DNA from 2 places in the Desulfovibrio sp. 3_1_syn3 genome. Region 2 is predicted to be linked to the other one. Evidence: riboswitches for the same ligand, from Rfam matches in the RefSeq annotation. Region 2 holds a riboswitch; the other holds the start of a gene.
The links. A riboswitch is a leader RNA that binds a small molecule or an ion and turns the genes downstream of it on or off. The one in region 2 is predicted to bind cobalamin.
Positions count from the first base shown of each region.

Region 1: it holds a riboswitch for cobalamin, as region 2 does, so the genes downstream of both, metE (5-methyltetrahydropteroyltriglutamate--homocysteine S-methyltransferase) here and HMPREF0326_RS11690 (FecCD family ABC transporter permease) in region 2, are expected to answer to the same signal.

Region 1 is NZ_ADDR02000001.1:643,200-646,812, reverse strand. It holds gene metE (5-methyltetrahydropteroyltriglutamate--homocysteine S-methyltransferase) at 1-1,957, opposite strand, end outside; cobalamin riboswitch at 2,244-2,421, opposite strand; gene HMPREF0326_RS02745 (bifunctional diguanylate cyclase/phosphodiesterase) at 2,600-3,613, opposite strand, start outside.
Region 2 is NZ_ADDR02000002.1:80,183-83,795, reverse strand. It holds gene HMPREF0326_RS11695 (ABC transporter ATP-binding protein) at 1-759, opposite strand, end outside; gene HMPREF0326_RS11690 (FecCD family ABC transporter permease) at 813-1,898, opposite strand; cobalamin riboswitch at 2,043-2,235, opposite strand; gene HMPREF0326_RS11685 (polyphenol oxidase family protein) at 2,859-3,613, opposite strand, start outside.

The DNA.
Region 1 (3,613 bases), on a different contig from region 2:
TCCAGGGCAGAATGGCGTTGAACTCGCTGTAGCACATATGGGTGTGGATCTGTGTGGCGTCCTCCACGCCGGACGCGGCCAGACGGAAGGCGTCCACCGCCCGGCGCAGATAGTCTTCCGCCGCAGCTTTGGTCAGGGGCATGCCTTCCCGCAGGGCCGCTTCGTCGATCTGGATGATGCGGATGCCCGCCTTTTCCAGATCTAGCACTTCGTCGCGGATAGCCAGGGCGATCTGTTTGCAGACTTCGCCGCGTTCCAGGTCTTCGCGAACGAAGCTCCAGCAGAGAATCGTCACCGGGCCGGTCAGCATGCCCTTGACCGGTTTTTGCGTGAGCGACTGCGCGTAGAGAATCCAGTCCACGGTCATGGGCCGCTTGCGGTACACGTCGCCGTAGATGACGGGCGGCTTTACGCAGCGGCTGCCGTAGCTCTGCACCCAGCCATTCTGCGTAAAGCAGAAGCCGCCGAGCTGCTGGCCGAAATATTCCACCATATCGTTGCGTTCAGCCTCGCCATGCACAAGGACGTCCAGGCCCAGTTTCTCCTGCTTTGCGATGCAGTTTTTGATTTCTTGTCTGATGGCGGCCAGATAGTCCGCTTCCGGCATGTCGCCCCGCTTGTAGTCCAGGCGTGTTTTACGGATGGCGGCGGTCTGCGGGAAGGAGCCGATGGTCGTGGTGGGCAGCGGGGGCAGGTTGAGCCAGGACTGCGCGGCATGCCGTTGCGGATAGGCCGAGCGGCGGGAAAGCTGGTCCGGCGTGACGGCGGACGCGCGTCGGCGCACGGCGTCAATGCGGCTGTCGGCATGCCCGGCAGCCGCCCGCAATACGGCGGCATTGGCCGCCAGGGCCGCGTGGTCGCTGTTTTCCGCGATGTTTCGCAGGTCGGTCAGCTCCGCGCACTTCTGCACGGCAAAGGCCATGCGGTTCCGGATGTGCTCCGGCAGGGTTGTTTCTTTCTCCAGGTCCACAGGGCAGTGCAGCAGCGAGCAGCTTGATCCCAGCAAAACCCGTTCCGTGCCGAGCGCGGCGACGGCCCGCGTGACAAGGGGCAGGATTTGGGCGTAATCGCTTTTCCAGATATTGCGTCCGTTCACCACGCCGAGCGAAAGCGCCGTGTCGGCGGGGAGCTTGTCCAGAACGGCATCCAGTTGTTCCCTGCCGCGCACCATGTCCACATGCAGCGTTGCGCAGCCGGAAGCGAGGGCTAGATCCAGATTCCGGCAGAGCGGGCCGAAATAGGTCGTCAGCATGAGCTTGCCGTTGCCGGTCGCGTTCAGGGCCGCGTAGACCTCCCGAAAAGCCACGCTCGCCTCTTGCGGCAGAAGTTCCGTGCAGAGCACGGGTTCCTCAACCTGGATGCGGTCGCACAAGGGCGCAAGAAGCGTAAAAAGGTCGGCATAGGCGGCCGTAACCGCGTCCAGACGCTCCCACTTGCGCGCGCCGTTGCGGGCTTTTGCCAGGGCCAGCCAGGTGAACGGACCGATCAGGGCCGGTTTCGGCGAAAAGCCGAGTTCCCCGGCCAGCCTTGTATCCGCGACCAGCGGGTGCTCTTCGCGATGCCAGGGCGTATCGGCATCGATTTCCGGCACAAGATAGTGGTAGTTGGTGTCAAACCACTTGGTCATTTCCAAGGCCGGGATGTTGCGCCGCGCATCGCCGCGCGCCATGCTGAAATACAGATCCGGGTGCGCGTCCTTGAGGCAGGGGGCAAAGCGGGGAGGCATTGCGCCGAGCATGCGGGTTATGTCCAGCATGCGGTCATAGAGTGAAAAATCGCCTGTGGTCACATAGTCAAGACCGGCGTCTTGCTGGATGCGCCAATGGCGTTTCTTCAGCGCCGTGCAGGTTTCGGCAAGCGCTTCAGCGGCAAGATCGCCTTTCCAGAAGGCTTCGAGAGCCTGTTTCAGCTCCCGCTGTTTTCCGATGGACGGGAAACCGAGAATGTGAGTTCGCATGGGATGCTCCTTTCAAAAGAGTTGAAAGGGCAGTCCATTTCACGTGCGTCCGGAGCCGGAATACAGGGATGCATCCGGAGAGGGCGGTCCGACTTTGTGCGGGACAAACCGCTCCGCGCGGGCTTTCAGGAAAATCCGCGCCGCGAAATTGCCGCACGGCGCATCCGCCGGTGGGCCGTGGAACGCAAAACAGCGGAGATGCCGGGCCGTTGGGCGGCAATTTCAAACGTAAGCTCCAGTCCGGGCAAATGCCTATACGCGAGACAGTACTGCCGTGCCGCACCAATCGCGGCCATTGTGACAAGTCGTCTCCTGACTTCCGGCCCGTGCTCGCCTTGCCTTCCCGTTCGTCCGTGTCGAACAGTGGCTTCGGTTGGGTTTGTCCCGGTTACAGTGGCGCGTCCGTAGCGGATTTACACCGCTTTCCGTTTCTCATCACAATATCTAGATAAATTGATATATGCTTTGGCCTGCGCTGTCAAGCATTGCCGAGGGACAAGCCCACGGGGCGAAGGCGTGGAAAATCGCCGCACGAGGGCGGTGTTCAATGGGGGGGCGGGCATGAATTGGGAGCGGCGTTGCCCCCCGACGGCCTTTCCGAGAGGCGCACGGATCAGGAAAAGCTTCCGGCAATGCGGCGGTTCAGTATTCCCGGTCCGGAGCGTTCAAGCCCAGGGGCAGGTTCAGGCGGCGGGCTTCCTCCTGGAGGCTGGGGTCCACCCAGAAGGCCTTTTCCTGCACAAAGCTGAGCACCTCGAATTCTTCGGGATCCACCGGGCGCGAGTAATAGTAGCCCTGGGCGTAATTGCAGCCGATGCTGAGCAGAAAGCGCGCCTGCTCCACAGTTTCCACGCCTTCGGCGATGATTTTCATCTTGAGCTGGCGGGCCAGGGTGACGGTGTTGCGGGCTACGATCTGGCCGCGTTCATTGTCCGTGCCGTCACTGATGAAGGTGCGGTCCAGCTTGACGATGTTGAAGGGCAGGGCGCGCAGGGTGCTCAAGGAGGAATAGCCCGTGCCGAAATCGTCCATGGAAAAGACGAAGCCCTGTTCCTGGAGGTCGTTCATGACCCGGATCAGGGTTCTTTCGCTTTCAAAAAAGGCGCTTTCCGTGAGTTCCAGTTCCAGCAGGTGCCGGGGCAGGCGGTATTTGTCGGTCAGGGTCAGCAGCTTGCCGCAGAAACGGTCGTCGTTGAAGTGCATGCGGGAGACGTTAATGGACACGGGCGTGGGCCGATAGCCCTTGTCCAGCCAGAGGCGCAGCATTTTACAGGTCTGTTCCCAGATGTACTCGTCAAAACGGACGATGAAGCCGTTGCGTTCGAACAGCGGCACAAAGCGGCCCGGCAGGATCAGCCCGTCCGTGGGGTGTTGCCAGCGGGCCAGGGCCTCGGCCCCCACAATTCGGCCGCTGGAAATCTCCACCTTGGGCTGGAGGTAGAGCACGAACTGGCCTTTTTCCAGGGCCTCGTGCATCTGGTCCTTGATATTATTTTCATCCAGCAGCCGGGCGCGCAACTCGCCGTCGTAAAAGGCGTAGTTGGTCAGATCGCTGCCTTTGACGGTTTTCAGGGCCAGATGGGCCCAGTCGCAGAGCACGTGCACCGGGGTCCTGCGTTTTTCCACCGGGCAGATGCCGAAAAAGAGCATGACACG
Region 2 (3,613 bases):
CAGCAGCGCCTGGGGCAGGCCCCAGCGCGGATGCGAAAAAACCCGGATGGGAATATCGTACAGAACACTGAGTCTCTCCTCGGTGAAGACCTCGGACACGGGGCCGTCAAAGAGTACCCGGCCGTTTTTCAGGCCCATGAGCCTGGTTGCATACAAGGCGGCCAGATTGCAGTCGTGCATGGCCATGAGCACGCAGGCCCCGGCGGCCCGACGGCGCTCCAGCAGATCAAAAAGTTCCACCATGCGGGCCAGATCCAGACCGGCGGCCAGCTCGTCCAGCAGGAGCAGCGGGCTCTCCTGGGCCAGAGCCCGCGCCAGCAGCACCCGCTGCAGTTCCCCGCCGGAAAGCTCCCCCACGCGACGCGCGGCCAGAGCGGCGGCTCCGGTGGCGGCCAGGGCCTGTCCGACGGCGGCGTAGTCCCGCCGTCCGTAGCCGCCCAGCCAGGAGAGGTAGGGATAGCGCCCCAGCAGGACCATCTGACGCACACTCAGGCCGGACGGGCATTCCGCGCGTTGCGGCACCACGGCCGCCAGCCGGGCGCGTTCGCGCGGACGCAGGCCATCCAGCGGCCTGTCCGCCAAACGTATGCCGCCGCCCTGGGGCCGCAGCACGCCGGAAATGCAACGCAGCAAGGTGGTTTTGCCGCTGCCGTTGGGTCCCAGCAGGGCTACGCTTTCGCCGCCGCGCGCCGCCAGGCTCACGCCGCGCAGCACGGGCCGCCCGGCATAGCCCGCCGTGAGATCGCGCACGTCCAGCATCGGCCCTTCCACTGCTCTGCTCAGCGGCCTGTCCATTGATCGTGCGCCGGACATCAGCGCCGCCGCACCAGAAGGGCGAAAAACGGCCCGCCCAACAGGGCCGTGACCACGCCCACGGGCAATTCCTGGCCGCCGCCCAGCACGCTGCGGGCCAGGACGTCAGCCCAGACCAGCAGCACGCCGCCGCCGAAAAAGGCCCCGACCAGCAAAGGGCCGTGCCCCTGTCCCAGCAAAAGGCGCAGCACATGCGGCACTACCAGGCCCACAAAGCCGATCACTCCGGCCACGGCCACGCAACCGGCGGTCATGCAGCTGGCCCCGGCCAACAGCCAGAAGCGCGCCCGGCCCACATTAAGACCCAGTTGCGCGGCCTGCTCGTCGCCCAGCGAAAGCACGTCCAAGGCCCGCCAGCCCAGACCCACGGCCAGCAGACCGGGAATAAGGGTCGCCAGCAGCAGGGGCAGACTGTCCCAGCCCCGGCCTTGGAGCGAGCCCAGAATCCAGAACACGATGCTGGTCACGGATTCCTCATTGAGAGCCTTGACCAGGGCCACCAGGGCCCCCAGAAAGGCGGCCACGGCAATACCCGCCAGAATCACGCTTTCGCGGCTGAAATCCCCCTTGCCCCGGCCCAGCCAGAGCGCGCCGCACAGGGCCAGCAGGGCCCCGGCCAGAGCGGCGGGAGCCACCAACCCGGCCTGGGTCACTCCCGCCGCATGGCCCAGAATCCGCCCCAGCCACAGGCCGAACCCGCCGCCGACGCCGCCCAGGGCGATAGCCATGCTGGCACCGCAGGCCGCACCGGCGGAAATGCCAAGGGTGAAAGGGTCGGCCAGGGGATTGCGCAGTACGCCTTGCAGGGCCACGCCGGCCACGGCCAGCGCGCCGCCGCAAAGTGCCGCCAGGCAGACCCGCGCCAGACGGATCTGCCCCACTACCAGGAGTTGAGAGGCGTCCACCGGAGCGGCGGCCAGGCCCAGGCTCGCGGCCAGCGCGCGGAAAACCTCATTCACGCCCAGCGGGAACGGCCCCGGCAGGCAGGCCAGCGGCAGGGAGCATAGCCAGAGCGCCGCCAGCCCGGCCAGGGCAAGGCAAAGGGACCGCGTCCGGGGCGGCCGGGAAAGGGCATCTATGTGCATATCATATGGGGCTATGCGGACAAAAAAAGCCTCTTCCATAACTGGAAGAGGCCCGTATTTCCTCTGCCTGACCGGCAAAAACCCGTTGCCGGAGAACATCTCACGCCAGAGCAATGCACTTTTTCAAAGTTAAGCTGCACCAGGAGCGCGAAAATGGGCACGGCAGGTCTTCCGGCTTGATCCCCTTGCCCCGGCCTTCCCGTTTCCAGTGGCACAAAATGGGGCGCGGTTTGCGGATCTCACGGCGGCGGGTCCGCTCCCGTTTTACACGGGATTCCCTTTTCAAGCCGTTCCGCGTTGCTCCGCCGGTCCGGCTACCGTTGTCAGAGGGCACATTAGGCGCGGCGCGCGGCCCTGTCAATGCGGCCGGACAGATACATCTGACTCCAGCTTTTAAGGCATCTTATTTGCCGGGATTATCCGTCAAAACCAGCCTGTTCGACGTTGGCGGCGTCATCCGGCGTTTTTTGCCGCTCACGTACTTGAAGTACAGCCCTGCTCTTGATGCCCGTAAGGCTCGCCCGGCTCGCCAACGGGCACGGCCCTTTGGGCCGCCTTCCGGTCGGTTTCCGCGCAAAAAGCTCCATTTTCCTTGCCAGCGCGCAAAAATCTTGCTTCAGCCGTTGCGACGAAGGAAGCTACGGATGAAGACAGCAATTGGTTACGCAAAATTGTATCCAAGGAAATCGCTGTCGCTATCCGTAGCGGTGCTGTCTTGATCCATAATACGGCTTCGCCGTGAACGGCTCAAGCAAGCCGCTGACGCGGCAACGGCTAGCGCATATTTTTTAGAATTCTCCCGGCACCAGCCATCCGCCTGCGCTTCGCTCCGGCGGAGCAAAGGTGGCTTCGCCCAACTCTTGGGAAAGAGTATATGATAAATACCAATACATTGAACCAGCCGTATAAATTAAATGAACTTTTATACGCTTGCCAAGGTAGACGCGCGACGGATCAGCCTCAGGCCGTGATCCAGATCAGGCTGGCCTGACGGCCGGACCTTTTTTCACGCCGGTAAGAGAAGAACTGTCCGTTGTTGGAAGCCGTGCAAAGATCCAGGCCGTAGATTTGGCGCTCCGGCAGACCGGCTTGTTGCAACTGCCGGCGGGTCAGGCCCCAGAGATCCATGGTCCGCGTTGCCGGGTCGAACCAGGGCCGGAAGTCGTCGCTCCATTCCCGCTCGAAGTTGACGAACTCCGCCCGTCCCGGCCCCAGGCTGGGTCCGCGCACGGCCAGCAGGTCGCAGGGTTTGAGATCATAGCGCGCGCAGAAGCGGGCCACGCCCGTACCCGGGAAATCGCAACGGTTGCCCCGCCAGCCCGCGTGCAGGGCAGCCACGTATCGACCGCCCTTGTGCGCCAGCAGAATGGGCTGGCAGTCCGCGGTCTTGATCAGCAGGCCCAGGCCGGGCCGGGACACGGCCATGCCGTCGCCGTCCGCCGTGGGCCGGGTTTCGCAGGCCACGGCTTCCGGCTCGAAGAGCAGCACGTCGCCGTGCACCTGATTGAGCTCCGCCCAAGCCGTGAGACCGTGCGGCTGCAAGGCCGCCAGCAGGTCGCGGCGGTTGCCCGTTACAATATCCGGGTCGTCCTCGGTGCTGAAGGAAATATTGCCGCCGTCATAGCCGTTGCGGTACACCCCGCCGGGGATGGCGGCTCGGACCTGAAAGGCGCAACGGACATTCTCAAGACCGGGAAACTGAAAAGGAATGTAGC